2 regions of the Rhizobium sp. 01N447_2 genome follow, and region 1 is predicted to be linked to the other one. Evidence: riboswitches for the same ligand, from Rfam matches in the RefSeq annotation. Region 1 holds a riboswitch; the other holds the start of a gene.

Region 1 (8,469 bases):
AAACTGAGCACTGACGAATACCGCCGCCTAGTCGAACGCGCGGTAAGAATGGTGCGAGAGATGCGCTTGGAAACCAGCAGTCGCCCCAGCCGCGGAAATTGCGTTGCGATGGGGGACCTCGAGATCGCTGCCTTGATGGTAGAGGCTGCTGCGAATCACGACGAAGTCGAGGGTGTTCTGCTCAAACTCGCCGGCATGATCCGAGCGCTGAAGATCATGGTGGATGAGAAGATTGACGCGCGGAAGGGCGAGTAAGCGAGTTGATGTTGGCATGCCCAAACTGCGATTTGTAGAGAAGCTGAGCAGATATCGTTGATCCGCGTTAACTCTATTAGTTGGCATCCTTAAAAACGTGCCGGAAGTTAGCTGGCTGCCCGAAGCCGGCCTCGCCCGTCTCACTCCTTTCCTTCGAGAAGCTTGCCGAACGTTCAATCGTAACCGCTGTTCCGTTCCCATGCTTTCTCCCCGCCCCAATCCGTGATCGTCTTTCCATGGACGAGCAACAGAGGTTCTCCATGAAGATTTTTGTGGTTGCCGTCCGTGGCCCAAGAAGTTTTAAAAACTGCGTCGGAGTTGAACAGCATCCCATTAAAGCGCGACCCTTGAGTTGCTGCATCCATCCTCCTTGAAGAGTTGCAGCCGTGGAAGAAGCTATTCAGCGATGTCAGCGCGGCGCATCGTATATCTTTTCTAGAATCCCTAGAGCGGATGCGGTCCTTCGGATCCTCGACGCGTCGAAATCCGCGTCGTTCTCTAGAGCTGTCACCTCGGCCACAGTCAGACCAGTGGTTTCTGCGACGTCGTCCAGCGAATAGCCGCGAGCCAGGCGAGCTTCTGCAAGCAGAGCGCCAACGGACGGGGCAGCTGGGGATTTCGCAATCTTCGAGACCATGTTCATGTCGTTTAAGGCTCCTTTTGGCGGCCGGAGAACGTGCATCCGTTTTCTAGTTCCACCGCTGCCGACCGCGTCCGGCAACGGACAGTTTCTTCGATCTCCGCGGGCGCTCTTTCTATCAGTTTGTGCAGCGGAGTACAGGTCTGACGCGACCAGGGCGGACAACCACCCTTGCATGGCAGCGGACGAGAGGTAACCCAAGCTCACAGCTGCGGCGCACACTCACGAAGGCCCACAAGCAGCTTCCGATCTGGCAGGAGCGTTCGCCCCGGAAGGGGAGCTCGTGGGAAGTGGTGTACTGATCATTTCCAAGCGGCGAGCGATGGACAAACATTCGAGAATTGCCTCGGCGTGATACGCTCATGGCCGGCAGGTTTGGCCAGAGCGTGTGCGAAACCTGCCGGGCGCTGTTGATCGGCCGTCGTCTTGAAGAGATCGCCGAAGAACGGCGCATCGAGATCAAGCGCGGCCTGAGCTCAGGGGTCTTTCATAGTCTTGGCATCTTAAGGATTGTAGAACTTCGAACGCCAAACAGGAGGCGGGCAAACCCCGCATCCTGTTTTAGCTTTCGGCTCAGTTCTTGGTGACGAAGTCCTTGCCTTTGGAAGGCGTGACGAGTTGAAGGGAATGTAGACCTTCTTTTCGGCCTTTTCGCCCTTAGCAAGCTTGAGTGCGGTATCAAGCGAGCCCTTGCCCTGGCCGGCGGCATCCTGGGACACGTTAACGTCGAGATCGCCCGCCTGCACGGCGGCAAGCCCGTCCTGCGTGGCGTCGACGCCACCGCCGCCGACCTTGCTCATAATCCTTGCCGGTCTTTTGAAACGCCTGATCGTGCCGTGGCTGCCTTGCGGTGGACAGATTTCGGATGCGCGCAGTCAAGCATGTGGTTGAGAACGGCGCAGCCGATGGCGACTTCGGTCTGCTGACCAAGCCGCGCCCTCGCCCGCAGATGCCGCCCGAGGATGGACCGGACCTGTATCGCCCGATTGCCGTTTCGACCAGCGAGCGTTTGCCGTAGGCGTTAGAGATCTGCCATTTCATGCGACCGCCAAAGACATAAAGTGGATATATATAGGAATATATAAAATAATATATTCTATACCTCACGAGCTTCTCACAAGAATAAGTAATATCTTCCAAATTCGGAAAGATATACTATAAAATATATCCGACACATCTGTTGCGTTGTTTGTCGTTTTCATCAAGTGTCCTGTTGTGAGGAGTTACGATAGTGCAACAGGAAAATTCTTTCCCATGAATGCCGAAATCTTACCGGCGACGTCATCGTCGGGAGGCTTGCACAAGGAGCACGACGACATGGATCACCAAAAGACATCAGCCAAGCGTCTTGGCTATTCGCATCTGCGGCTGGCAACCATCGACGGCGTGTCGCTGCCTGGTCTACAATTGTCACTCGACCGGAAGGAGGGCTCTGCGTCGCCGAAGAAGACCTTTTTCCAACAATTGCTCCTCGATTTTGCTGTCGGTTGCGAGCTATTTTATCCGCTCCAGCTATATGAACATTCCGCAACGAGGGAGGGGCGACAAAAGGCGCTAAACCGTTAAGCGAGAGTTACGATATATGATGAGGAGGATTCGGACCGGCCGCCATGTTCCTCATTTGAAATCCACGTCTATCGGGTTTCCATATTCCAGGATGGAAGCGCCGGCTCGGTCGCCAACGCTTGCAAACTCCAACAACAGGTCGGCGAGCGGATGGAGGATATCATGAACGACCTTGATGCGACGCAAGCAAAGGACGGCCCGGGCACACAGGCTTCAACAGGTGTGAACCAGCACGGCAGGAACATCGGAAGATGGTAAGAAAGTCTATCGGGACGCCGACCGTTAAACGGTACCCGCAAGGCGCAGTTCAAATCTTGCGGCCGGTATCAAATACGCTGACAACGCGCGCTCGCCTGCCAAAATCAAGGAAATTTGACGCGCAGGGTTCGCCCATCAAATTTACTGCAGAAAGGATTCGTTCTCCGTGTCATTTTGTTCTTCGAAACGCATTCGCATCGCCGCACTTGCAGCGACTGCCATCGTGCTGGGCACCCAGATCGCAATTGCGCAAGAACCGTCTATAGGGTCTCAGTGGCTGAACTCGCCGACATCTCGAGTGGAAGCGCTTGCGGTCCTTCAGACCTTGAATGCCAATCTCCTGAGTAACGCCAGTGCTACGTTGACCCTTGATCGCTGGTGCGCCGCGCACAAGCTTGCACCGGAAGGTTCCAAGATTGTAGCGCAGCGTGTGGGGGGGCAAGACAAGCCGGCCGATGAGCACATCCGTGAACTTCTGACCGTCGGACCCGGTGAGCTGATCGCTTATCGCCGCGTCCGCCTGGTCTGCGGCGACCGCGTCTTGTCGGAAGCCGACAATTGGTATGTACCCGCAAAATTAACTGCAGAGATGAATCAGACGTTGAAGACCAGCGACATCGCGTTTGGCAGAGCCGTTCAGGCTCTTAATTTCACTCGCACAAACCTGTCTGCCAAGTTGCTCTGGTCCCCTCTATCCGAAGGCTGGGACATGGAGGGCTTAATAGCGCATCAAACAAGTTCCCTTAGCCTGCCGCCGTTCCTGCTCGAACATCGTGCTGTACTGAAACTTCAGGACGGCACGCCGTTTAGCGCCTTGGTCGAAAGCTACACGGACAAAGTACTAGACTTTCCAGTTCCGCGCCTGCTTTCTCAATAGCGCTTCGGTAGCTCGGTATACTTGCTGAACTGCGCGGGATAAAAATCGACAGCCACTGCATGCGACAAAGGCGCACCGGCTTGCGGAAGCGTGCCGGTCGGGCGATCGACTTGTCGATTCGTTTGATCACGGCGACCACGCACGATAGCCTGAGTGTAACCTGACCCCAGGCCATCGCAGATTGTCGCTTGACAGTCCCCTCGGCAAGCCTCTACCCTTTTTGGCATTCACCAGGGGGGTCCCGGCAAGGGGCTGAGATACTGCTATCGCGCGCAGTGACCCGTTGAACCTGATCCAGTTCATACTGGCGTAGGGACGGTGCAAGCGCTCGAAGGCAGTGGATTCACGCGTGGAATCCGTGCCGGCGTCTTTTCATCATTCCGGCTGAGGACTGGGTCTCCAATCGAAACTTGGAGCCTCAAACCATGAGTATCGCCGCCGCCCCAACCGCCACCACCGGCCCCTTGCCGGCATCCAGGAAGATCTACATTCGGGGGGACATCCATCCCGACATTTGCGTGCCGATGCGCGAAATCAGCCTGCATCCGACATCGGGCGAGCCGCCCGTTGTCGTCTACGACTCGTCCGGACCCTATACGATCGAGGGCGCCGAGATCCGTATCGAACAGGGGCTGCCGTCACTGCGACGTGACTGGGTTCTCGCCCGCGGCGACGTCGAGGCCTATAAGGGCCGCCATGTCCGTCCCGAAGACAACGGCTTTGCCAGCGGCGAAAGGCTGACGCCCGAATTCCCCGCGCTACGCCAGCCGCTGCGCGCAAAGGATGGCAGTGCCGTCACCCAGCTCTCCTATGCGCGCGCCGGCATCATCACGCCCGAGATGGAATTCATCGCCGTTCGCGAGAACCTCGGCCGCAAGGCGCAGGCGGACGCCATGATCCGCGACGGCGAGAGCTTCGGCGCCCATATTCCGGACCATGTGACGGCGGAATTCGTCCGGCAGGAAGTGGCGGCGGGACGCGCGATCATCCCCGCCAACATCAACCATCCGGAAGCCGAACCGATGATCATCGGTCGCAATTTTCTGGTGAAGATCAACGCCAATATCGGCAACTCCGCCGTCACCTCATCGATGGCGGAGGAGGTTGAGAAGATGGTCTGGGCGGCCCGCTGGGGCGCCGATACCGTCATGGATCTCTCCACCGGCCGCAACATCCACAACATCCGCGAATGGATCATCCGCAATTCGCCGGTGCCGATCGGTACCGTGCCGCTCTATCAGGCGCTGGAGAAGGTCGAGGGCATTGCCGAGAACCTGACCTGGGAGGTGTATCGCGACACGCTGATCGAACAGGCCGAACAGGGCGTCGACTATTTCACCATCCATGCCGGCGTGCGGCTTCACTACATCCCGCTCACCGTCAACCGTGTGACGGGCATCGTATCGCGCGGCGGTTCGATCATGGCGAAGTGGTGTCTCCATCACCATCGCGAAAGCTTCCTCTACGAGCATTTCGAGGAGATCTGCGACATCTGCCGCGCCTATGACGTCTCCTTTTCGCTCGGCGATGGCCTGCGCCCCGGCTCGATCGCCGACGCGAATGATGCGGCGCAGTTCGCCGAACTGGAAACACTGGGAGAGCTGACCAAGATCGCCTGGGCGAAAGACTGCCAAGTGATGATCGAAGGCCCCGGCCATGTGCCGATGCACAAGATCAAGGAGAACATGGACAAGCAGCTCGAAGTCTGCGGCGAGGCGCCTTTCTACACGCTCGGGCCGCTGACGACCGATATCGCGCCGGGCTACGATCACATCACCTCTGGGATAGGCGCAGCCATGATCGGCTGGTTCGGCACGGCGATGCTCTGCTACGTCACGCCCAAGGAGCATCTGGGGCTTCCCGACCGCAACGACGTGAAGGTAGGCGTCATCACCTACAAGATCGCGGCTCACGCCGCAGATCTCGCCAAGGGGCATCCGGCGGCACAGCTGCGCGACGACGCGCTCTCCCGCGCCCGTTTCGAATTCCGCTGGGAAGATCAGTTCAACCTCTCGCTGGACCCAGAAACCGCCCGCAGCTTCCACGACAAGACGCTGCCGAAGGAAGCCCATAAGGTGGCCCATTTCTGCTCCATGTGCGGCCCGAAATTCTGCTCCATGCGCATCTCGCACGATATCCGCGCCGAAGCGCAGAAGGAGGGTCTGGATGCGATGGCAGCGCGTTATCGCGAGGGCGGCGACCTCTATATGCCGGTAGAAACCCTGCAACATTCGGGCGAATGAGATGCGTGTGCTTGTCAAAGGGGCCGGCGTTGCCGGCCTGACGGTGGCGTATGAACTGCGCGCTCGAGATGCCGAGGTTACCGTGCTCGATCCATATGACGGTTTCAGGCGTGCTGCTTCGTGGCTCGCGGGCGGAATGTTGGCGCCCTGGTGCGAGCGGGAGAGTGCTGATGACGCGGTACTCATGCGCGGTCTCACCGCCGCCGACAAATGGGAGGCAATGGTGCCGGGAGAGGTGCGACGCAACGGAACGCTCGTGGTCGCCTCGGCTCGCGATCTTGGTGAACTGCGACGCTTTGCCTGCCGCACGACGGGTTATGAATGGCTGGAAGAGCCGGCGATTGCGGCGCTGGAACCCTCTCTTGGCGGGCGGTTCCGGCACGGGCTGTTCTTTCGCCGCGAAGCCCATCTCGATCCCCGGCGAGTGTTGTGTCTGCTGCGCACCAAGCTGACGGTTCAGGGGGTCACCTTCGTGGGCGAGAGCCCACACGAGAGCTTCGACAGTGTCGTCGATTGCACGGGCGCAGCGCGCATTGGCGAGGCAAAGGAGTTACGCGGCGTCCGCGGCGAAATGCTTTACCTTAGAAGCTTTGACGTGGATCTCTCCCGGCCGGTCCGCCTGCTCCATCCGCGTTTCCCCGTCTACATCGTCCCGCGTGGAGACGGTGTGTTCATGGTCGGCGCGACAATGATCGAGACGGAATTCGACGGGCCTATTGTCGCCCGTTCACTGATGGAACTGCTCAACGCTGCATACACGCTATTTCCGGCCTTTGCCGATGCAACCATAATCGAAACGGGTGTCGGAATTCGCCCAGCCTTTCCGGACAATCTTCCACGTGCAAGCCATCAGGGAACGGTGATCTCGCTCAACGGCCTCTACCGCCACGGCTTTCTGCTCGCGCCATCCATGGCGGCCGAGGCGGCTGAACTTGTCTTCAACCAACATACCACGGGAGGAATGCCCCATGAAATTGATCGTTAACGGCGAGGCCCAGGATGTCGCGGCTGAGACGCTGTCGGAGCTTTTAGTCCTGATGGAATACGAGGGTGACTGGCTGGCGACAGCCGTCAACGGTGAGCTGGTCCATCGCGAAGACCGGTTCGATCGTTCGCTCAACGACAATGACAGGATCGAAATCCTGTCGCCGATGCAGGGAGGCTGACGGATGCTGACGCTTTACGGCGCCGAAATAAACTCCCGTCTGCTGCTCGGCACAGCGCGTTACCCCTCTCCTGCCGTCCTCTCCGAGGCCGTCAGGCAATCGGCGACGGAAATCGTCACCGTCTCGCTTCGTCGTGAGATGTCTGGCGGCCGCAGTGGGGGAGCCTTCTTCGAGATGATCCGCGCGCTCGGCGTTCGTATCCTTCCCAACACTGCAGGTTGCCACAGCGTCGCGGAAGCCGTGCTGACCGCAAAGATGGCCCGCGAGCTGTTCGCCACCGACTGGATCAAGCTCGAGGTCATCGGCAACCATGATACGTTACAGCCGGATGTCTTCGGTCTCGTCGAGGCGGCTCGCATTCTCGTCGGCGAAGGTTTCGAAGTCTTCCCGTACACGACCGACGATCTGGTCGTGGCCGAACGACTGCTGGAGGCCGGCTGCAAGGTGCTCATGCCTTGGTGCGCACCGATCGGCAGTGCCGCCGGGCCACTCAATCCGACAGCGCTCAGGGCAATGCGGGCGCATTTTCCTGACGTGTCGCTGATTGTCGATGCTGGCATCGGCCGACCGTCGCACGCAACTGCGGTGATGGAGCTCGGTTTCGATGCGGTTCTGCTCAACACCGCCGTTGCCGGCGCCGGAGATCCCGCGGCGATGGCAGCTGCCTTTGCCGCGGCAATCGCCGCCGGCAAGCAGGCCTTTGACGCTGGCGTGCTGGAGCCACGCGACATGGCCGTCCCCTCCACGCCGGTGATCGGAAAGGCGGTGTTCACATGAAGCTCGCTCCGTTCTACCTGATCGTCGACAGCGCCGAGTGGATTGCCCGGCTGGTACCCCTCGGCGTCAAGCTGGTGCAGTTGCGCATCAAGGATCGCCCGGAGACTGAACGGCGCGCCGAGATCCGCCGCGCATTAGCAGTCTGCGCTAAACATCGATGTCAGCTGACCGTCAACGACCACTGGCAGCTTGCGACCGAGGAAGGTTGCGACTTTGTCCATCTCGGAGATGCCTTCATCGTCTTCCGTCCTTTCCCAGCAAGGAAAACGCACCGGAAAACTCTAGCTAAAATTGGCCCAGTTTGAAGGGTTCAGATCAACTCCCCGAGACGCTTGGCAGTTGAGATGTTGGCAGATTGATTATCTCCCGTGAGAGGAGGAAAGGGCTCGCTTCGCCCCACCCGGCAAGTCCCTCATTCGTGTGGAGCTTCACGAAAACGTTATTTACCTCCGGGATCACGCCTACAGAGAGCTGCACTGGCCTTTTTTCGACGCGCTCAAAGAAAATATTGTGACACTTGGAGAAACGACCATGCTTTTTCGAAAATTGATTCTCGCTGCCGTCATGGCAGCGGCAATTCCTGCTATGGCTCTTGCTGCCACGACTGAGGTGACAATCAAAAACAACAGCACATCCGGTACTGCGAATGTCGGCAGTATTAGTTGCATCGGCTGCACGCCCAACTTC
Region 2 (20,204 bases), on a different contig from region 1:
CGTCGGGCCCCGCCAACCGCGTGTTTGCGCAAGACCGGTGATGCCGGGGCGCATGATGTGGCGCTGATGGTAGTCCGGCACCAGTTCTTCGTAGAGCTTGCCGGCTGCCCGCATGTTGATGGCGTGGCAGCGCGGGCCGACCAGCGACATCTCGCCCCTGAGGACGTTGAAAAGCTGCGGCAGCTCGTCGATATTGGTCTTGCGGAGCACCGCGCCGATGCCGGTCACCCGGTTGTCGCCCTTGACCGTCTGTTGAACGCCGCTCGGATCACAAGCTTCGGCACGCATCGATCGGAACTTGAAGACCGTGATCTTGCGGCCGTTCAGCCCCCAGCGGATCTGGCGAAAAAACACCGGACCGCCATCGTCGAGCTTGATGAAAAGCGCGATTGCCAGAAAAAGCGGCGCCAGCACCATCAGGGCGCTGACTGAGGCGACAATGTCGATCAACCGCTTCATACCCAGCCGCACCGCCATTTTTCTTTCGACAGGGGAAAAGCTCTCCGGCTGGCGAATGTTGGAGTTCGCTATAACCAGGATCTTGGTTTTGTCCTGACGCTGAGACGGATCGAAGCGTGAATTCGTCTTCGAAGTAAAAGCATTCATTACGCAAGGTCCACAAGTTTAGATGCGGTACTGAACAACAGTGAGACAGATACAGGGTCACGTATCGTTTGTCATCGGTATAAATAGGAATTTGATAACCCTAAAGACACCAAAAATGGGAGTATTTCGCGTTAACCTTAACGCCTGTAGTTGCACTTGCGGGAAATTTATACTTTGAAAGGAGTAGCCCGATTGGGTTGGCGCGACGTCAGCCGGTTGCCGAAATCGATCGCTGGCTTTTCCAGCAGGAAGTAGCTGAGGCTTGCGACCAGAAGGATGAGCGCCGCCGCCAGCCCGCAAGATTGCAGCCAGCCGGTGACGACATTTTCCGAGGAAAAGCCAAACGAGCCCGGGTCGAGTCTCTGGATCAATATCAGGATGATCTCCTGCCAGATATAGATGCCGAAGGAGACCTTTGCGATGTAGCGGACAGGAGCGTTGTCGAACAGCCTGCCCAGGTGTTGCGAATGGCTGAGCGAAACGAGCGCCGTTGCGACCGCCAGCGGAAAGACCGGAAAACCATAGGGGATTTCGAGCCAGCCGTAAGCCGCGTCGGAGCCGCCGGGCGATATGACGAGGCGGTAGCCGGCAACGGCGATGGCCAGGAGCGATATAACATCGAACCAGGAGGCGCGCCTTGTTGGGAGCATGACCTCGACGCCGGCGGCAAGCGCGCCGAGCGCGAAGACGGCAAAGAAGCCGATCGGATTATATCTCGGCATCCACTCCTTCGCGCCGCCCTGCAGGCCGTACTGCCAGCCGCGTCCGATGTCGTCGAGCGGAAAGAAGGTCAGGATCAGCACATGGGCGAGAAGCACGGCTGTGATGACGCAAAGCCAGGCGAAGCGGGTAGGCAATGGGCGCCGCCTCAGCACTGGCAAACGAAACAGCAGGAGAAAGCAGATCGGCAGGAGCACATAGCTGGTGACTTCGAAGGCAATGGACCAGAGCGGCCCGTCGGCTTCGACAGGAAACAAGGTGCGCCAATGCCACTGGTTCATGAACAGCAGCCCGGAGACGTAGCGGAGCACAAGCTCCGGCGTCAGCGGCAGGTCAAGCAGCGTCAGGCTGAGAGCGAAGCCGATGGTGGCGGCGAACCAGAAGCCCGGAGCGATGCGCGCCGCCCTGCGGATCGCGTAGTGCCGGAGGCTCGGCATGTCGGCGCCGGCGTCGAGCGCGCGCCAGAAGGGATGGGCAAGAAGAAAGCCGCTGAGCACGAAGAAGATGGCGACGCCGAAATTGCCGAAGCGGAGGATATTTGCGGTCGGTCCGAGTTCGTCGGGGATTCTGCGCATATCCAGCCGCAGCGCGAAGTGGTGGGCGAGCACCAGCAGACAGGCCGTCGCGCGCAGAAAGTCCGCTCCGGCCAGTCTCTCCTGTTGTCGCATCTTGTCCCCCGCCCTGCCCGGAGCATGATGCCGAAAAGTGTGAGCGGTTTTCGGAGGACATCATGCTCTACTTCTTTGATTTAGATACGGATTCAGATCTTAGGCCGATCCGGCCCAAGATCTGAATCCGTATCTGGGATTTTGCAGCGGAAAGCCGCAACGGGCAAGGCAGGGGGTGGGCTCAGTCGAGAAGTTCGTTGGTATAATAGGTGGAAAAGTCTGGATTCTCCTTGAGTGCGGCGCCATTGGCATCGACCAGAATGCCGTTTTCGACAAGGAAGCCGCCGATGGCGCCGGCCTTTGCCGGGTCGAGTGTACCGATCACACCGGCCTCGGATTTTAGGAAGTGTCCCTCGATCAATGCTTTCTGAGAAGCCTTTACCAGTTCCGTATTCATCAGTGCGCCGTTGCTTCCAGAGATCAGCAGGTCGCAGGCTTCGTCGGGATGGTCGACGGAGTAGGCATAGCCCTTTCGTGTCGCCTGGATGAAGGCGCGGGCGTGTTCCCGACTTGCGGAGAGATAGGCGTCGCTGGAGACGATGACCGTCGTCTGCTCGTCGGGAATGCCGTAATCGGAATAGTGGAAGCGGCCGATCTTCCGCTTTTCCAGTTCGGCGGCGATGCCTTCCCAGGTGTAGATCTCCAGCGTGAAATCGATCGAGCCATTGTCCAGCGCCTCGTAAGCAGAGGTGCCGAGGGTGACGGTCTTGACGTCGCCTTTGCCGCCATCATTGCGGATCATCGCGGAGATCAGCGCGCTCTCCCAGGTGCCGCCAAAGCCGCCATAGGTCTTGCCGTCGAGGTCTTTCGGGCTCTTGATGTCGTCGCGTCCGCCCTTGAAGATCAGGCGTGCGGTTTCCGTCTGGACGACGCCGTAGACCATCTTCACATCACCGCCGCCAGCGCGCTGCGTGAGGGTCTCGATCTCGCTGCTGATGCCGAAATCGGCAACGCCGTTGGACACCAGCGTTCCGGCGCTGGTATCGGTGAAGGGAAGAATCTCGACATCGAGGCCAGCATCGGCATAGAAGCCCTTCGCCTTGGCGACATAGATGCCGATATGGTTGGTGTTGGGCGTCCAGTCGAGCGCGATGCGGACCTTTGCGGGCGCCGATTGGGCGAAGGCGGGGCGGCCGGCGAGGCTTGCCGCGATGGCGGCGAAGATCGTCTGGCGACGGGTGAGAAGCAGCATGGTGACCTCCTCAGGTCTCTAGAGCATGATGCCGAAAAGTGTGAGCGGTTTTCGGACGACATCATGCTCTAACTCTTTAAATTAGAAGAGGATTCAGATTTCAGGCCGATCGGCCTAAAATCATCCTGTTCTAGCGGATGAAGCAGGGTTTGCAGGATTTCGGTTTCGATCGCCTGGGCCGCCGGCGAGCCGAGATCGGCAATGCTTCTCGGGCGGGGCAGGGGAACGCGGAATTCGCGGATGATACGCGCCGGACGGGCCGAAAGCACGTAGATCCGGTCGGAGAGGAACACGGCCTCGCGAACATCATGGGTGATCAGCAGCGCCGTCCAACGGTGTTCGGTCCACATGCCCTGCAGCCATTCCTGGATCTGCGTGCGCGTCAGCGCGTCCAGCGCGCCGAAAGGCTCATCGAGCAGCAGCATGTCCTGGGTCTGGACCACGGTGCGCAGCAGCGCGGCGCGCTGGCGCATGCCCCCTGATAGTTCTGAGGGATAGTGATGCTCGAAGCCGGCGAGGCCGAAGCGCTCGAACAGAGGCGCGACGGCGGCGCGGGCCGCGCGGCGGCTCATACCGCGCACCTCAAGGCCGAGTGCCGCATTGTCGATGATCCGGCGCCAGGGCATCAGCGCATCGCGTTGCGGCATGAAGGCGAAGGAATGCGGCGCCTGTTCCAGCGGCGCGCCTTTAAAAAGCATGCTACCGGAATCGGGCCGAAGCGCCTGGGTCAGCAATCTAAGGACCGTCGATTTTCCGGAGCCGGACGGGCCGACGATCGAGACGAACTCGCCGCTTGCGACAGCGAGCGAAATATCGCCGAGCACCTTCATGCCGTCGAAGGACTTCGAGATGTTGCGCAATTCAACCATTCCACCGTTCATCGGCGCCGCTCCCCGGATGGTTGCCAGGGCATGATGAGGCGCTGGATCATCAGTGTCGCTCCGAAGAGGCAGAGTGTCAGCACGGCGCTGACGATGACGGCGGCGAGCACGAGATCTGGACGGAAATTGTTCTTTGCGTTGAGGATATAGATGCCGAGGCCGCGGGCGGCGCCGGCATATTCGGCAAAGATCGCGCCGACGACGGCATAGGTGATCGAGATCCGCAGACCGGCGAAGAAATAGGGCAGCGAGGAGGGAAGCCGTGCCAGGCGGAAAATGCGCCAGCGGCTCGCCTTCATCGAATTCAGCAATTCGGTGATGTCACGGTCGGTCGATTCATAGCCCTGCAGCAAGGCGACGAGCAGTGGGAAGAAGGTGACGAGCGCCACAAGCAGGATCTTCGGCAACAGGCCGAAACCGAACCAGAGGACGACGAGGGGCGCGATCGCCACCAGCGGCAGGGTCTGGCTGGTGATGAAGATCGGCAGCAATGCCCGGCGCATGAAGGGCACGAAATCCATGAGGATCGAGGCGGCGAAGGCGAAGGCAAGCGAGAGGGCGAAACCTCCGAGTGTCGCGCCGAGCGTCGGCCAGGTGTTGGCGATCAGCGCCTCGCGGTTCAGCCAGCCCTGGACGACGATGCGCGAAGGCGCCGGCAGGATGGATGGTTTGATGCCGGAAAGATCGACATAGAGTTCCCACGCCGCCAAAAAAACGCAGCCGGCAAGCAAGGCGGGTATGCCCCGGTAGAGAGCGGCGCGGAGCGCGGCAAGGCGCGGATCCGATGGTTTTGACAGTGTCATCAGCGTTCGATTTCAAGCTTTCGTCGGCTGCTGCATAATTCCTTAAATCGGAATCGATTTAAGGAATTATGCAGCAAATTTAAGGTGCTACAGCGTCCTTTGCGCGTCTGAAAATACGTGCGGCGATGTATTGGCCGACACCGTGATGTCGAGGGTCACATGCCCTTCGGGGTCGCCGAAGCGAAAGAAGGCCTCACGAATGGTGGCGAAGACCGCGCCGGCATCACCAGAAAGCCTGGTGCAGAAATTCTTGGCGCGGTCGAAAGTGCCGGAGCGCTTCAGGAAGTCGATGCAGCCATAGATCTCGTCCATATGGGTACCGGTGCCCATGACGTAGAGCGAGAATTGCGCAGCGGTCGGCTGTCCGCTCTCGGTGGTGATGTCAACGGCGGCAAGTGCGGCTCTTATGCGCTCGGCAAGCGGCTCCGCCTGGCCGGGGGAAGGGTTGACGCCGCAGATGGCGTCGTCGGGCTCGCCGGGGCAGCCGCGTGAAACGGCGGCGGACAGCACGCAATGCTCGCCGGTCCTTGCGGCGGCGACGAAAAGATCGTGCATGGCGGCGAAGAGGATGTCAGGCGGGCCGACCAGCAGTGTGGAGATGTCATCGGTCTCGATGCGCAGTCGGTCGCGATAGGGATCGAGCGCCTTGACGGCATCGAGAATGATGCCGACGAAATTGCCGGACATGGGATAGAGTGACACTTGTGCGCCTGAGAACATCTGAACCTCGCTCCGCTGGCATTACCCAGATCAGCTTTGAAGGGTCCAGAGGTTTGCACCTCACATCTCAGCCCCGGCGATACGGAGCTCCCCTGTTATTTGCGCGGAAACTATCACCGGGGTTTTCTCCCCGCAACAGCAAAATTGCGAACCCGTCCGCGCGGTCGGAATGAAGCTGAGGTGACGGAAAACACCCGGACGGAGGTCCTGCCCGGGTGTTCCCAATGGTTCCGTACCTGCCGGGAACGGAACCGGAGCTTCCTGCCTCAGGCGGCTAGCGCATAACCCCGAAAATCGGAATCGATTTTCGGAAAGGATTATGCGCGGATTCAAAGTGATAGAGCGTCCTTAGCGGGTCTAAAAGACGCGCGGCGCTCTATTCCGGCATAGGGACGATCGCTGCGGGCAGTGACGAGTGCCCGCGTCCACCATTCCAGCCTCGCCATCATCCGATCGAGCAAACGCAGTGCATCGGCGGGATTGTCGACCCGCCCGTCCGGGTCGAAGCGGTTCCAAGGTGCGGCAAAGCTCACCGAATCGCGGATCGTGACGGCGTGGAGTTCGGCAAAGACGAGCCGCAGCTGTTCGACGGCGCGCAGGCCGCCGGATATGCCGCCATAGGAAACGAAGGCGACCGGCTTGCCCTGCCAGGGCTCGAGGAAGAAATCGATGATCGACTTCAACGAGGCGGTGAAGCTGTGATTGTATTCCGGCGTGACGATGATGAAGGCGTCGGCCATGCCAAGTCGCCCGGCGAGCCTGTCGATTTCGGGGTGCGTCATGTCACGGTTGACCGGCAGCGCGAAATCGAGCGGGTCGATGATGTCGATATCAAATTGCGGGAAGCGGACGAGCTCCTGCGTCAGCCATTTGACCACCCGGTCGCAGATGCGGCCCTCTCTCGTGCTCCCATAGATGACAGCCAGCCTGGTGGGTGTTTGCATGCGTCGCTCCTTATTGCGATTGGACTTTACGATTGCGGGAGCAAGGGTTATAAAACCTCAACTAATATTGAGGTCAAGAGGCGATGGATACAATTCCTGCAGCGCCGCTCGGCAAGCTCCTGACGGTCGGTGAAGTGGCGGAGCGCAGCGGCCTGGCCGTCTCGGCGCTGCATTTTTACGAGACCAAGGGGCTGATCTCGAGCATCCGCTCCCGCGGCAATCAGCGGCGCTATGGGCGCGATGTGCTTCGCCGGCTCGGCATCATCAAGGTGGCGCAGCGTGTCGGCATTCCGCTTTCGGAAATCCAGGCGGCGTTCGAGTCTTTGCCGCAGGGACGCACGCCGACCGCCGCCGACTGGCAGACGCTGTCGGCGCGCTGGAAGGATGATCTCGACGCGCGAATCAGGCGGCTTAGTCTGCTGCGCGACCGTCTGACCGGCTGCATCGGCTGCGGCTGCCTGTCGATCGAAAGCTGTCCGTTGCGCAATCCCTGTGACCGGCTTGGCAAGGAGGGGCCAGGCGCGCGGCTTCTGGAGACCGAAAACTAACCCCGGTCTTCTCCGGGAAAGATCGATGCGCGCCTTTCTTTCAGTCGGCGCGCTCATATGTTAAGGGCGAATGACGCAACCGGCGGCACTGTCCGCGAGGAGGACGGCTTCGTGTTCCATCCCAGACTATTCGAAAATCGCAATGTGGTGGTGACCGGCGCCGGTCGCGGCATCGGTCTTGAAGTGGCCCGGCAGTTCCTGGACTGCGGCGCAAAGGTGATCGTCCATACCGGGCGAAAGCCGGGACGCGACCTGCCGGATTTCCTGCTGACGGCTGAATCCGAAAGACGGGCGCTGCTGCTGCACGCCGATTTCTCCGCAGTCGGCGGGGCAGCCCAATTTGCTGAAGATGCTCTCGCCTTCTTCGACAGGGTGCATGTACTCGTCAACAACGCCGGCACCATGCTTGGCCGTTTTCCCGCTGCTACGCTCACCGACGCAGAATATGAGGCGGTCGTGCGGCTCAACCAGACATCGGTGGTGGCGCTGACGCGTGCGCTGCTGCCGGCATTAAAGGCGGCTGAAGGCGCTGCCATCGTCAACACGGTTTCGATTTCGGCGCTGACCGGCGGCAGCCCCGGTTCCTCGATTTATTCGGCCTCGAAAGCCTTCGTTGCGACCTATTCCAAGGCGCTTGCCCGCGAGCTTGCACCGGACGGAATCCGCGTCAATTGCGTGTCGCCAGGAACGATCGAGACGGAATTCCATGAGCGCTATTCCTCCCGCGAAAAGCTTGAGCAGACGAGAAAATCCATCCCCCTGCAGCGGCTCGGCACGGCCGAGGACTGCGCTCCCGCCTATCTGTTCCTGGCGGCTCCCTCGCTCTCGGGCTACATCACCGGACAGGTGATCGAGATCAACGGCGGTCAGCTTATCTGCTGATTTGCTTGGACCTTTTTTGGCATTTCATCACTTTTGACCAATTCGCTTTTGCGAATATGCTATTGTGCTGATCTACCTCATCGCCTCCCTTCCGAGATACAGAATGCCGTTGCCCAAACCCGAGCCGGGGATGACCGGCCAGGAATTGCACAAACTCGCTGGAAAAGCCCACGAAGCGAGCGATCTGCTGAAAGCGCTAGCGCACCAGACCCGACTTCTGATTCTCTGCATACTGGCGAATGAGGAGCGGACGGTGAGTGAAATCGAAAATATCCTCGGCATACAGCAGGCAATGGTCTCGCAGCAATTGGCGCGGTTAAGGCTCGAAGGCCTGGTCCATACGCGCCGTCAGGGCCGGCTGGTCTATTACAGCATCGGCAATGTCAGCGTGCTTGCCTTCCTCGAATCGCTGTTCGATCTTTTTCCGGCTGCAGAAAACAGTTAGCGACCGCCCTTGCGGAGCACAGCTGCTGCGTCAAAGATGAACTGACCCGGATGATGTCATGCCGGATCGGGAGGCCGGATGATCGACAAGCTGGAATTCTTCATCGCCCTTGCCAATGAAAAGCATTTTGGCCGCGCCGCGGAGGAGTGCGGGATCTCGCAGCCAACGCTTTCGGCTGCCATCCGGCAGCTCGAGGATCAGCTTGGCGTCATGCTGGTGCAGCGCGGTTCGCGGTTCCAGGGGCTGACGCCTGAGGGGCAGCGCGTGCTCGAATGGGCCCGACGCATCGTCGGCGATGCCCGCACCATGCGCGAGGAGATGCGCGCCGCGCGCCGCGGTCTTTCCGGCCACATCCGCCTCGCCGCCATTCCGACCGCCCTCGCCATGCTGTCGCGCATCACCACGCCATTTCAGGAGCGGCATCCCGGCGTGACCTTCTCGATCGTCTCGCGGAATTCGCTGCAGGTGCTGAGCATGCTCGAAAACCTCGAAATCGATGCCGGCATCACCTATCTCGAAAACGAGCCGCTCGGCCGCGTCACGACTGTCCCCCTCTATGCCGAGCGCTATAATCTGATCACGGCTGCAGGCAGCCCGCTATCTGATCGCGACAGCGTGACCTGGCGAGAGATCGGCGATCTTCGGCTTTGCCTATTGACTGCCGACATGCAAAACCGCCGCATCATCAACCGCCACTTGACGGAAGCGGGCGCCACAGCGCATCCGACGCTCGAATCCAACTCGATGATCGTGTTGTTCTCGCATGTCAGGACTGGGCGCTGGGCCAGCATCATGCCGCGCAACGTTGCAAAATCCTTCGGATTTCCAGTGGAAATCCGCATGATCCCGATCGTCGAGCCGGAGGCGCATCATCTGGTCGGCCTTGTTGCGCCTTATCGCGAGCCCTTCACCCCGCTTGTCTCGGCCTTGCTGCACGAGGCGAGAGTGCTCGTGCAAGATGAAGAACTTTGATAGAAAAAAACTATCAAGCAACGAGATAGCTTTATTGATCGCCGGCTGCTTCCCTGAGATGGTGGTTGCGGAATAGCACTCGGCCGGGGGAGGCCCGCTATTTCGCAACGAGCAAGCCGCCGGGAGGGCTGCCTTATGACCATTCATATCGCCGAAGGCGATATTGCAGCGCGCACCCGAGCCATCGTCGCCGATCTTCGCTTTCTCGAAGGGCCGCTGCTTCCCATTCTGCACGAGGTTCAGCAGGAATTCGGTTATGTGCCGCAGGAAGCCATGCCCGTCATCGCGGAGGAATTGAACCTCTCCCGCGCCGAGGTGCATGGCGTGGTGACCTTCTATCACGATTATCGCGATCATCCCGCCGGCCGGCACGTGCTGAAGCTCTGTCGCGCCGAAGCCTGTCAGTCGATGGGCGGCGATGCGCTGGCCGAGCGCGTCAAGACACTGCTCGGCATCGATTTTCATCAGACGACGCTCGATGGCGGCGTGACGCTGGAGCCGGTCTACTGTCTCGGGCTCTGCGCCTGTGCGCCGGCGGCGATGCTCGACGGCGAGGTCTATGGCCGGGTCGACGATCAGACGGCGGCGGAACTCGTCGCGGAGGCACGCCGATGACGGTCAGGATATATGTTCCGCGCGATGCCGCAGCGCTGGCGCTCGGGGCCGAAAAAGTGGCAAAGGCGATTGCCCAGGAGATCGCCGCCCGCGGCTTCGATGCCGAGATCGTGCGCAACGGCTCGCGCGGAATGTTCTGGCTGGAGCCGCTGGTCGAGGTCGAGGTTGCCGGCAAGCGCATCGGCTATGGACCGGTGAAGTCAAAGGACGTGGCTGATCTGTTCGATGCCGGGATGATTGATGGAGGCGAGCATCGGCTCTGTCTCGGGGAGGTTGAAGACCTCCCGTTCCTCAAGGAACAAACCCGCCTGACCTTCGCCCGCTGCGGCGTCATCGATCCGCTTTCGCTTGGCGATTACGAGGCTCACGGCGGCCTCGCCGGCCTACGCCGCGCCATTTCGATGACTTCAGCCGACGTGGTCAAGGAAGTCACGGACTCCGGCTTGCGCGGGCGCGGCGGCGCGGGTTTCCCGACGGGCATCAAGTGGAAGACCGTTCTCGATGCAATCGGTGAACGCAAATATATCGTCTGCAATGCCGATGAAGGCGACAGCGGCACCTTCGCCGACCGGATGATCATGGAGGGCGATCCCTTCGTGTTGATCGAGGGCATGGCGATATCAGGGCTTGCGACCGGGGCAACGAAGGGTTTCGTCTATACGCGCTCGGAATATCCGCATGCGATCGCTGTCATGACCGAGGCCGTCGGCATCGCGCGCCAGGCCGGCATTCTCGGACCATCGGTGCTCGGCTCGGGCCGCGCCTTCGATATCGAAGTGCGCACCGGCGCCGGCGCCTATGTCTGCGGCGAGGAGACGGCGCTGCTCAACAGCCTCGAAGGCAAGCGCGGCATCGTGCGTGCCAAGCCGCCGCTGCCGGCGCATAAGGGGCTGTTTAACTGTCCGACCGTCATCAACAACGTGATCTCACTGGCTTCGGTGCCGGTCATCATGGAAAAGGGTGCGGCCTTCTACCGCGATTTCGGCATGGGCCGCTCACGCGGCACCATCCCGCTGCAGATTGCCGGCAATGTTAGATATGGCGGCCTCTTTGAGACGGCCTTTGGTCTTTCGCTCGGAGATATCGTCGACAGGATCGGTGGCGGTACAGTGACGGGACGGCCGGTCAAAGCCGTGCAGGTCGGCGGGCCGCTCGGCGCCTATTTCCCGCGGGCGCTGTTCGATACGCCATTCGATTACGAATCCTTCGCCGCCAGGGACGGACTGATCGGCCATGCCGGCATCGTCGTCTTCGACGACACGGCCGATATGCTGAAGCAGGCGCGTTTCGCGATGGAATTCTGCGCCGTCGAAAGCTGCGGCAAGTGCACGCCCTGCCGCATCGGCTCGACGCGCGGCGTGGAGACGGCCGACAAGATCGCTCACGGCATCGAACCGGAGAAGAACCGGGTGCTGCTTGCCGATCTCTGCAACACGATGAAGTTCGGTTCGCTCTGTGCGCTGGGTGGTTTCACGCCCTATCCCGTGATGAGCGCCATGACGCATTTTCCGGAGGATTTTTCGCCGGCACCTCTGGTGGAGGCGGCGGAATGACAAGTTTTTCATGGAACGCCTGCGCTGACCGCACCATTTCAAGCAAGGAGACCCATCATGTCTCTCATCCATGAAATCGACTATGGCACTCCTGCTTCGAAATCCGAGGCCATGGTGAGGCTCACCATCGACGGACAGCAGATCAGCGTGCCGGAGGGCACGTCGATCATGCGCGCCTCGATGGAGGCCGGCATCAAGGTGCCGAAGCTCTGCGCCACCGATATGGTCGACGCTTTCGGCTCCTGCCGGCTCTGCCTCGTCGAGATCGAGGGTCGCAACGGCACGCCCTCTTCGTGCACGACGCCGGTGGCGGCAAACATGGTGGTGCACACGCAGACGGGGCGGCTGAAGGATATCCGCCGCGGCGTGATGGAACTCTATATTTCCGACCATCCGCTCGACTGTCTCACCTGCGCGGCCAACGGCGATTGCGAGTTGCAGGACATGGCAGGCGCCGTTGGCCTGCGCGATGTTCGCTACGGCTATGAGGGCGACAATCACGTCAAGGCGCGCAGCAATGGCGATATCAATCTGAAATGGATGCCGAAGGACGAATCCAATCCTTATTTCACCTATGATCCCTCAAAGTGCATCGTCTGTTCGCGCTGCGTGCGCGCCTGCGAGGAAGTGCAGGGCACCTTCGCGCTGACGATCGAGGGCCGCGGCTTCGGCTCACGCGTTTCGCCCGGCATGCACGAGCATTTCATCGATTCCGAATGCGTCTCGTGCGGCGCCTGCGTCCAGGCCTGCCCGACGGCGACGCTGACGGAGAAATCGGTGATCCAGATCGGCCAGCCGGAGCATTCGGCCGTGACGACTTGCGCCTATTGCGGCGTCGGCTGTTCTTTCAAGGCGGAGATGCGCGGCGAGGAACTGGTGCGCATGGTGCCGTGGAAGGACGGTCAGGCCAATCGCGGCCATTCCTGCGTCAAGGGCCGCTTCGCCTATGGCTATTCCACCCACAAGGACCGCATCCTCAATCCGATGATCCGCGAAAAGGTCAGCGATCCCTGGCGGGAAGTGAGCTGGGACGAAGCCTTCGCGCATGTGGCGCTGGAGTTCCGCCGCATCCAGTATCAATACGGCCGCGAGGCGATTGGCGGCATCACCTCGTCGCGCTGCACCAATGAGGAAACGTATCTGGTGCAGAAGCTGATCCGCGCCGGCTTCGGCAACAACAATGTCGATACCTGCGCCCGCGTCTGCCATTCGCCGACCGGCTACGGTCTTGGCCAGACGTTCGGCACGTCGGCGGGCACGCAGGATTTCGACAGCGTCGAGCATTCGGATGTCGTCGTCGTCATCGGCGCCAATCCGACCGACGGGCATCCGGTGTTCGGCTCGCGGCTGAAGAAGCGGCTGCGCCAGGGCGCCAAGCTCATCGTCATCGATCCGCGCCGCACCGATATCGTCCGCTCGCCGCATATCGAGGCCTCGTATCACCTGCCGCTGAAGCCCGGCACCAATGTCGCGATCATGACGGCGCTGGCGCATGTGATCGTCACCGAAGGCCTCTTTGACGAGGCGTTCATCCGCGAGCGCTGCGACTGGTCGGAGTTCGAGGATTGGGCGGCCTTCGTCGCCGAACCGCAGCACAGTCCCGAGCAGACCGAGATCTTCACCGGCGTGCCGGCCGCGGATCTGCGCGGCGCGGCAAGGCTCTATGCCAAGGGTGGCAACGGTGCGATCTATTATGGCCTCGGCGTCACCGAACACAGCCAGGGCTCGACCACGGTCATCGCGATCGCCAACCTGGCGATGGCGACCGGCAATATCGGCCGTCCCGGCGTCGGCGTGAACCCGCTGCGCGGCCAGAACAATGTGCAGGGCTCCTGCGACATGGGTTCCTTCCCGCACGAACTGCCGGGCTACCGGCACATTTCCGACGATGCGACACGTGACATCTTCGAAAAGCTCTGGGGCGTGAAGCTCAACAACGAGCCGGGCTTGCGTATTCCGAACATGCTGGATGCGGCAGTCGACGGCTCCTTCAAAGGCATCTACATCCAGGGCGAAGACATCCTGCAATCCGATCCCGATACCAAACATGTCGCGGCCGGGCTTGCGGCGATGGAATGCGTCGTCGTGCAGGATCTGTTCCTCAACGAGACCGCCAATTACGCCCATGTCTTCCTGCCGGGCTCGACCTTCCTCGAGAAGGACGGCACCTTCACCAATGCCGAGCGCCGCATCAACCGCGTACGCAAGGTAATGTCGCCGCGCAACGGCTATGGCGACTGGGAAGTGACGCAGAAGCTTGCCCAGGCGATGGGGCTCGACTGGAATTACACCCATCCGTCGGAGATCATGGACGAGATCGCCGCGACGACGCCGAGTTTCGCGATGGTCTCCTACGACTATCTCGATAAAATGGGCTCGGTGCAGTGGCCCTGTAACGAGAAGAACCCGCTCGGCTCGCCGATCATGCATGTCAATGGCTTCGTGCGCGGCAAGGGCAAGTTCATCCGCACCGAATATGTGGCGACCGACGAGCGTACCGGTCCGCGCTTCCCGCTGCTGCTGACAACCGGCCGCATCCTCAGCCAGTACAATGTCGGGGCGCAGACGCGGCGGACCGAGAATGTCGTCTGGCATGCGGAAGACCGGCTGGAAATCCATCCGCACGATGCCGAGCAGCGCGGCGTTCGCGACGGCGACTGGGTGAAGCTCGGCAGCCGCTCCGGCGACACGACGCTCAGGGCGCTGATCACTGATCGCGTCGCGCCGGGTGTCGTCTACACGACCTTCCATCATCCCAATACGCAGGCGAACGTCATCACCACCGATTTCTCCGACTGGGCGACGAACTGCCCGGAATACAAGGTGACGGCGGTGCAGGTCTCGCCCTCCAACGGGCCGAGTGAATGGCAGCTGGAATATGACGAGCAGGCGCGTCAGTCACGCCGCATCGCCGGTAAACTCGAGGCGGCGGAGTGACGATGTGGGGGCGGTCTGGTGTGGCTTTCCCTTCTCCCCTCGGGGAGAAGGTGCCCGGAGGGCGGATGAGGGGGCGGCTCGGCAAATGCGACCTCGCTTTCGCTCGTTCGTTCGCTCCTATTGTCGCTCACCCCCTCATCTGCCCTGACGGGCATCAAACGGGGTCGAGCCACGGGTCTCGACCCGTCCTTCGGACCCCCACGGGGGAGAAGGGGGAGTTTGCATCATGACCTTCACCGTCACTGCCCATGCCCCCGAAACCGCCCGCCGCAACGGCATCCTGCAGACCGGTTCGCGAATCGTGCCGGAAGAGGTGCCGATCGCCTTTTCCTATGGCGGCAGTTCGCATGCGGTGATGATGGCAACGCCCGCGGATCTCGAGGATTTTGCCGTCGGATTCAGCCTGACCGAAGGCATCATTGCCGGGCCGGCGGAGATATCGGGCATCGAGGTCGTCGAGGGCGAGCAGGGGATCGATGTGCAGGTGAGCCTGGTCGACGACGTCGCCGATCGGCTGCGGGCACGGCGCCGCAGCATGGCAGGGCCGGTCGGCTGTGGCCTCTGCGGCATCGAATCGATCGAACAGGCGGTACGGCCGGTGCCTGACGTTTCGACATCGCCGTTGGCGCTGTCGCATGCGGATATCGGCCGCTCCGTTTCGCTTCTGAACGAGGCACAGCCGCTGCATCGTGAGACACGGGCGGTGCATGGCGCCGGGTTCTATCGTCCCGGCAGCGGGCTGATTGCCGTGCGCGAAGATGTCGGCCGGCACAACGCGCTGGACAAGCTCTGCGGCGCCGTCATCCGCGCCAGTGAAAGAGGCGGGGACGGCGCCGTCGTCGTCACCAGCCGGCTTTCCGTCGAGATGGTGCAGAAGGCGGCGATCCTCGGCAGCCCGGTGCTCATCGCCATATCGGCGCCGACGGCTCTCGCCATCCGCACGGCCGAAGAAGCCGGCATGACGCTCGTCGCGCTGGTGCGCGGCGAGGATTTCGAGATCTTCACCCACCCGCACCGCATCTCGCCCGGAAGCATTGCCGATGTCGCATGATACCAAGACCAAGCTCGTCTATATGGCAAACCAGATCGCCACCTTCTTCAAGAGCCAGCCGCAAAGCGAGGCCGCGCAGGGGGTCGCCAACCATATCAACAAATTCTGGGACCCGCGCATGCGGCGGCAATTGTTCGAAATTCTGGAGAATGAGGAAAACGGCCTGGATGCGCTCGTGCTTCAGGCCGCTCCTCTGATCCGAAAGCCGGAGCCGGTGACACACTAAAGCGCGTTCCTCGCGCTTTGGGTCTTTATTTCAAAGCATGTCGTTACCGCAAAACCGCTGCACAATTTTGCGCGCCATGCTTAGGTCCGATAACCAGCATCGGCCCATGCGGGAGGGGAGGCAGGAGCAAGCTGCCTGCATATGCGCCGGTGACAATAAGTCTGAATCAAGCCAGGTACGATTCAAGGAGGAGTTGTTCATGACTGCAGCGCAAACACGTACAGACGGGGCGTTGGCGGGGGTAGGCCTGCTCGATCGTGAAAGGATCGTCGCAAGGCCCGGGTTCAATCGGTGGCTGGTGCCGCCGGCCGCGCTCGCCATCCATCTCTGCATCGGCATGGCCTATGGTTTCAGCGTCTTCTGGCTGCCGCTTTCCAAGTCGCTCGGGATCACGGCCTCGACGGCCTGCCCCGATCTGACACTCGCCTCGGCGCTGTTCACCACGACCTGCGACTGGCGTGTTGCCGACCTCGGCTGGATCTATACGCTGTTCTTCGTTCTGCTTGGTTCATCCGCCGCCATCTGGGGCGGCTGGCTTGAGCGCGCCGGTCCGCGCAAGGCGGGCGTCGTTTCCGCCTGCTGCTGGTGCGGCGGCATCATTCTTGCTGCGATCGGCGTCATCACCCATCAGCTCTGGATGATGTGGCTCGGTGCCGGCGTTATCGGCGGCATCGGTCTCGGCCTCGGCTACATCTCGCCGGTCTCGACGCTGATCAAGTGGTTTCCCGACCGGCGCGGCATGGCGACCGGCATGGCGATCATGGGCTTCGGCGGCGGTGCGATGATCGGCGCCCCGCTTGCCAACCTGCTGATGAACGCCTTCAAGACCGACAGTTCGGTCGGCGTCTGGCAGACCTTCATCGTCATGGCGGCGATCTATTTCGTATTCATGATGGGCGGCGCCTTCGGCTATCGCATTCCGCCGGCAGGCTGGCGTCCTGAGGGTTGGACACCGCCTGTGGCCAAGAGCACAATGATCACCACCAAACATGTGCACCTCGGCGATGCCCACAAGACCAAGCAGTTCTGGCTGATCTGGGCGGTGCTTTGCCTCAACGTTTCGGCCGGTATCGGCGTTCTCGGCATGGCCTCGCCGATGCTGCAGGAAATCTTCGCCGGCTCGCTGATCGGCCTGCCGGATGTCGGCTTCGCCCAGCTCGACGCCGGGCAGAAGGCATCGATCGCCACGATCGCCGCCGGTTTTGCCGGTTTGCTGTCACTCTTCAACATCGGCGGACGGTTCTTCTGGGCGTCGCTGTCCGATAAGATCGGCCGCAAGAATACCTATTATTGCTTCTTCGTCCTCGGCATCGTGCTCTATGCGCTGGCGCCCACTTTCGCAGGCATGGGCAACAAAGCGCTGTTCGTTCTCTCCTTCGGCATCATCCTGTCGATGTATGGCGGGGGCTTTGCGACCATCCCGGCCTATCTTGCCGATATTTTCGGCACGCAGTTCGTCGGCGCCATCCACGGCCGGCTGCTGACGGCCTGGGCAACGGCCGGCATCGTCGGTCCGGTCGTCGTCAACTATATCCGCGAAGCGCAGATTGCAGCCGGCGTAGCGCCCGGTCCAACCCTTTATACCGGCACCATGTATATCCTCGCCGGCATGCTGGCGCTCGGGCTTATTGCCAATTCGCTGATCAGGCCGCTTTCGGACAAATGGTTTATGTCCGATGAGGAGGTCGCTGCGCTGCAGGCGAAGTCGGCGGCCGTCAATGCAGGGCCGACGGGTTCCTTCGGCATCGGCACAGGCGGGCTGGACGCCAAGGCGATGCTTGCCTGGGCCGTCGTCGGCATTCCGCTGCTCTGGGGTGTCTGGGTGACGCTGAGGGCGACTTTTGCGCTCTTTGGGTAACCCATCAAAGCGCGCCGCATGGGTATCATGCGACGCGCTTATCTTCGTATGCAGCTCAACGTGATCAAAGTGCCGCCGCTTTGCGGCGGCACGGTAAAATGGTCATGCGGGGAGACCGCGATCAGAACTCTTCCCAGCTCTGGGCTGTTGCTCCGGCAGCGCCGTGCGCCTTTGCGACACGTGAAACGAGATGCAGCGCCGGCGAACCCGTCTGTCTTGCCTCATGCCTGCCGGCGGTCTGGGTCTGGCCCGGCAGACGGAACCTCGTCAGCAGCACACGCAGCGTTTCGGCTTCCTTCGCAAGACTGTGGCTGGCGGCGGTGCTCTCCTCGACCATCGCGGCATTCTGCTGGGTTGCCTGATCCAGCGTATTGACCGCCTGGTTGATTTCCTTGAGGCCGGTTGCCTGTTCCCTGGAGGCTTCGACGATGGCGACGACATTGCCGTCGATATCGCCGACCTGTGCGACGATCTCTTCGAGCGCCTTACCAGTCCGGCCGACGAGGCCGACGCCGTTCCTGACATGCTCGCCCGACGTGTTGATCAGCGCCTTGATCTCCTTGGCAGCTTTGGCGGAGCGCTGGGCCAGCTCCCGCACCTCCTGGGCCACCACGGCGAAGCCCTTGCCGGTTTCGCCGGCGCGGGCCGCCTCGACGCCGGCATTCAATGCCAGGAGGTTGGTCTGGAAGGCGATATCGTCGATGACGCTGATGATGTTGGTGATCTCGCGCGAGGACTGTTCGATCTGGCCCATAGCGGCGACGGCATTGCTGACAACGACACCGGATTGCTCGGCGCCCTGCTTGGTCATGGCGACGAGGCGGCCGGCTTCATCGGCGCGACGGCTGGAATCGTTGACGGTGGTGGTGATCTCTTCCAGCGCGGCTGCGGTTTCTTCGACGGAGGCGGCTTGCTGTTCCGTCCGCTTGGAGAAGGAATCCGCCGATGCGCCTATCTCGCGTGAGCCGGCGGCGATCGCGCTGGCATTCTCGCCGATCGTCTTCATCGTCTCGGCAAGATCTTTGATCGCAGTGTTGAAATCCTGGCGCAATTGCTCCATCGAGGGGACGAAGGGCGTGTCCAGCGTCCTTGTCAGATCACCTTCGGATAACTGACGCAGCGCGCCGCCGAGCAGAGAAATCGCGCTCATGCGCTGGGTGACGTCGGTTGCGAACTTCACGACCTTGTAGATCTTGCCGTCGGCATCGACGATCGGGTTATAAGCCGCCTGGATCCAGATTTCGCGGCCGTCCTTGCCGAAGCGGACGAATTCGTTGGCAATGAATTCGCCATTGGCGAGACGCCGCCAGAAATTGCTGTAATCCTCGGTGCTGACATAGGCCGGCTCGCAGAAGATGCTGTGATGCTTGCCGGTGATCTCGGCCAGGGAATATCCCATGGCTTTGCAGAAATTCTCGTTCGCGGTCAGGATCTCGCCCTTCGGGGTGAATTCAATCACTGCCTGCGACCGTGAGATCGCCTGAAGCTTGCCGGAATCCTCGACCGCCTGCTTCTTGGCGGCAGTGATATCGGCGGCGAATTTCACCACCTTGAATGGCTTTCCGCCCTTGAAGACAGGATTGTAAGAAGCCTGGATCCATATCTCGCTATTGCCCTTGGCAAGACGCTTGTAAGCACCGGCATCATATTCGCCGCGTCCGAGCCGCGCCCAGAAGGCGCGATATTCCGGGGTCGCCGTATAGGCCGGCTCGCAGAACATGCTGTGATGTTTGCCGACGATCTCGTCTAGGCGATAACCAAGTGCGTTGCAGAAATTCTCGTTCGCCTTGAGGATATTTCCCTTGAGATCGAATTCGATGATCGCCTGCGATTTGGAAATGGCATTGAGAATATATTTCGAATCGTAAGATAGACCAAACATTCTCGTCCCCATGAGATGAGCAGCAGCTTCTGCTGCTAAGGCTGGTAAGGCGAAGCCGGTCGGGCGAGAAAAACCGGCGCCGGGAAGACAGCCGATAACCGGCTATTTTTCCTGTCTATCGGGAAACGTGTCGTCCTTATGCTTCGCAACTCATGCTGATGAAGTATGGTTAATATCCGGTATAGAAGGCATCTCTAATATTCAAATATCAGAGCCGAAAAAATGATGGTTGCGATTTAAATTTGCTTATGATGACGCAATAAAAAACCGCCCAAAGCGGGCGGCTTCTATTATTCGATTGTATGGTCCGAATCACGCCGCCAGTTCATCCGTCTCGTTTTCCTTGAACATCTTGGCGAGGTTCAGGAAGCAGATCATGCCGTTTTCCGAGGCAATGATGCCTTCGCAATAAGCGCGGTCGAAGGACGCGGTCACTTCAGGCACCGGCTGGACCTGGCTGGAGGAGATGGTGAGGATATCCGAGACGCGGTCGACCAGCATGCCGATGACCATGCTGTGAACTTCGGCGACGACGATGGCGCTGCGCTCATTGGCGACCGTGCTCTTCATGCCGAGCTTGAAAGCAAGATCGATGATCGGGATCACCGAGCCGCGCAGGTTCATGACACCGATGACATCGGCCGGTGCATGCGGGATCGGCGTCGACGGCGCCCAGCCGCGGATTTCGCGAATGGTCGTGG

Evidence for each region. Region 1 has a riboswitch for thiamine pyrophosphate ahead of thiC (phosphomethylpyrimidine synthase ThiC). Riboswitches for the same ligand answer to the same signal wherever they lie in the genome.
Region 2: linked by a shared signal. The riboswitch ahead of AC1ECN_RS03715 (YkoF family thiamine/hydroxymethylpyrimidine-binding protein) and the one ahead of thiC (phosphomethylpyrimidine synthase ThiC) in region 1 are both predicted to bind thiamine pyrophosphate.

The regions. Positions count from the first base shown of each region.
Region 1 covers NZ_JBFTQY010000034.1:806-9,274, forward strand. Annotated here, with positions in the region: gene AC1ECN_RS21795 (hypothetical protein) at 1-255, shown strand, start outside; gene AC1ECN_RS21800 (helix-turn-helix domain-containing protein) at 665-898, opposite strand; partial or broken gene AC1ECN_RS21805 (rhizopine-binding protein) at 1,469-1,695, opposite strand; partial or broken gene AC1ECN_RS21810 (hypothetical protein) at 1,692-1,942, opposite strand; gene AC1ECN_RS21815 (hypothetical protein) at 2,150-2,461, shown strand; gene AC1ECN_RS21820 (hypothetical protein) at 2,886-3,596, shown strand; TPP riboswitch at 3,819-3,930, shown strand; gene thiC (phosphomethylpyrimidine synthase ThiC) at 4,022-5,839, shown strand; gene thiO (glycine oxidase ThiO) at 5,841-6,824, shown strand; gene thiS (sulfur carrier protein ThiS) at 6,808-7,005, shown strand; gene AC1ECN_RS21840 (thiazole synthase) at 7,009-7,782, shown strand; partial or broken gene AC1ECN_RS21845 (thiamine phosphate synthase) at 7,779-8,009, shown strand; gene AC1ECN_RS21850 (hypothetical protein) at 8,098-8,259, opposite strand; gene AC1ECN_RS21855 (hypothetical protein) at 8,203-8,469, shown strand, end outside.
Region 2 covers NZ_JBFTQY010000004.1:11,922-32,125, reverse strand. Annotated here, with positions in the region: gene AC1ECN_RS03740 (sugar transferase) at 1-606, opposite strand, end outside; gene AC1ECN_RS03735 (acyltransferase family protein) at 774-1,994, opposite strand; gene AC1ECN_RS03730 (ABC transporter substrate-binding protein) at 2,176-3,186, opposite strand; gene AC1ECN_RS03725 (ABC transporter ATP-binding protein) at 3,255-4,067, opposite strand; gene AC1ECN_RS03720 (ABC transporter permease) at 4,064-4,870, opposite strand; gene AC1ECN_RS03715 (YkoF family thiamine/hydroxymethylpyrimidine-binding protein) at 4,958-5,590, opposite strand; TPP riboswitch at 5,581-5,694, opposite strand; gene AC1ECN_RS03710 (NADPH-dependent FMN reductase) at 5,920-6,534, opposite strand; gene soxR (redox-sensitive transcriptional activator SoxR) at 6,618-7,082, shown strand; gene AC1ECN_RS03700 (SDR family NAD(P)-dependent oxidoreductase) at 7,194-7,964, shown strand; gene AC1ECN_RS03695 (ArsR/SmtB family transcription factor) at 8,068-8,409, shown strand; gene AC1ECN_RS03690 (LysR family transcriptional regulator) at 8,488-9,381, shown strand; gene AC1ECN_RS03685 (formate dehydrogenase subunit gamma) at 9,517-9,996, shown strand; gene AC1ECN_RS03680 (formate dehydrogenase beta subunit) at 9,993-11,549, shown strand; gene fdhF (formate dehydrogenase subunit alpha) at 11,607-14,486, shown strand; gene fdhD (formate dehydrogenase accessory sulfurtransferase FdhD) at 14,713-15,537, shown strand; gene AC1ECN_RS03665 (formate dehydrogenase subunit delta) at 15,527-15,763, shown strand; gene AC1ECN_RS03660 (OFA family MFS transporter) at 15,963-17,621, shown strand; gene AC1ECN_RS03655 (methyl-accepting chemotaxis protein) at 17,743-19,503, opposite strand; gene AC1ECN_RS03650 (chemotaxis protein CheW) at 19,816-20,204, opposite strand, start outside.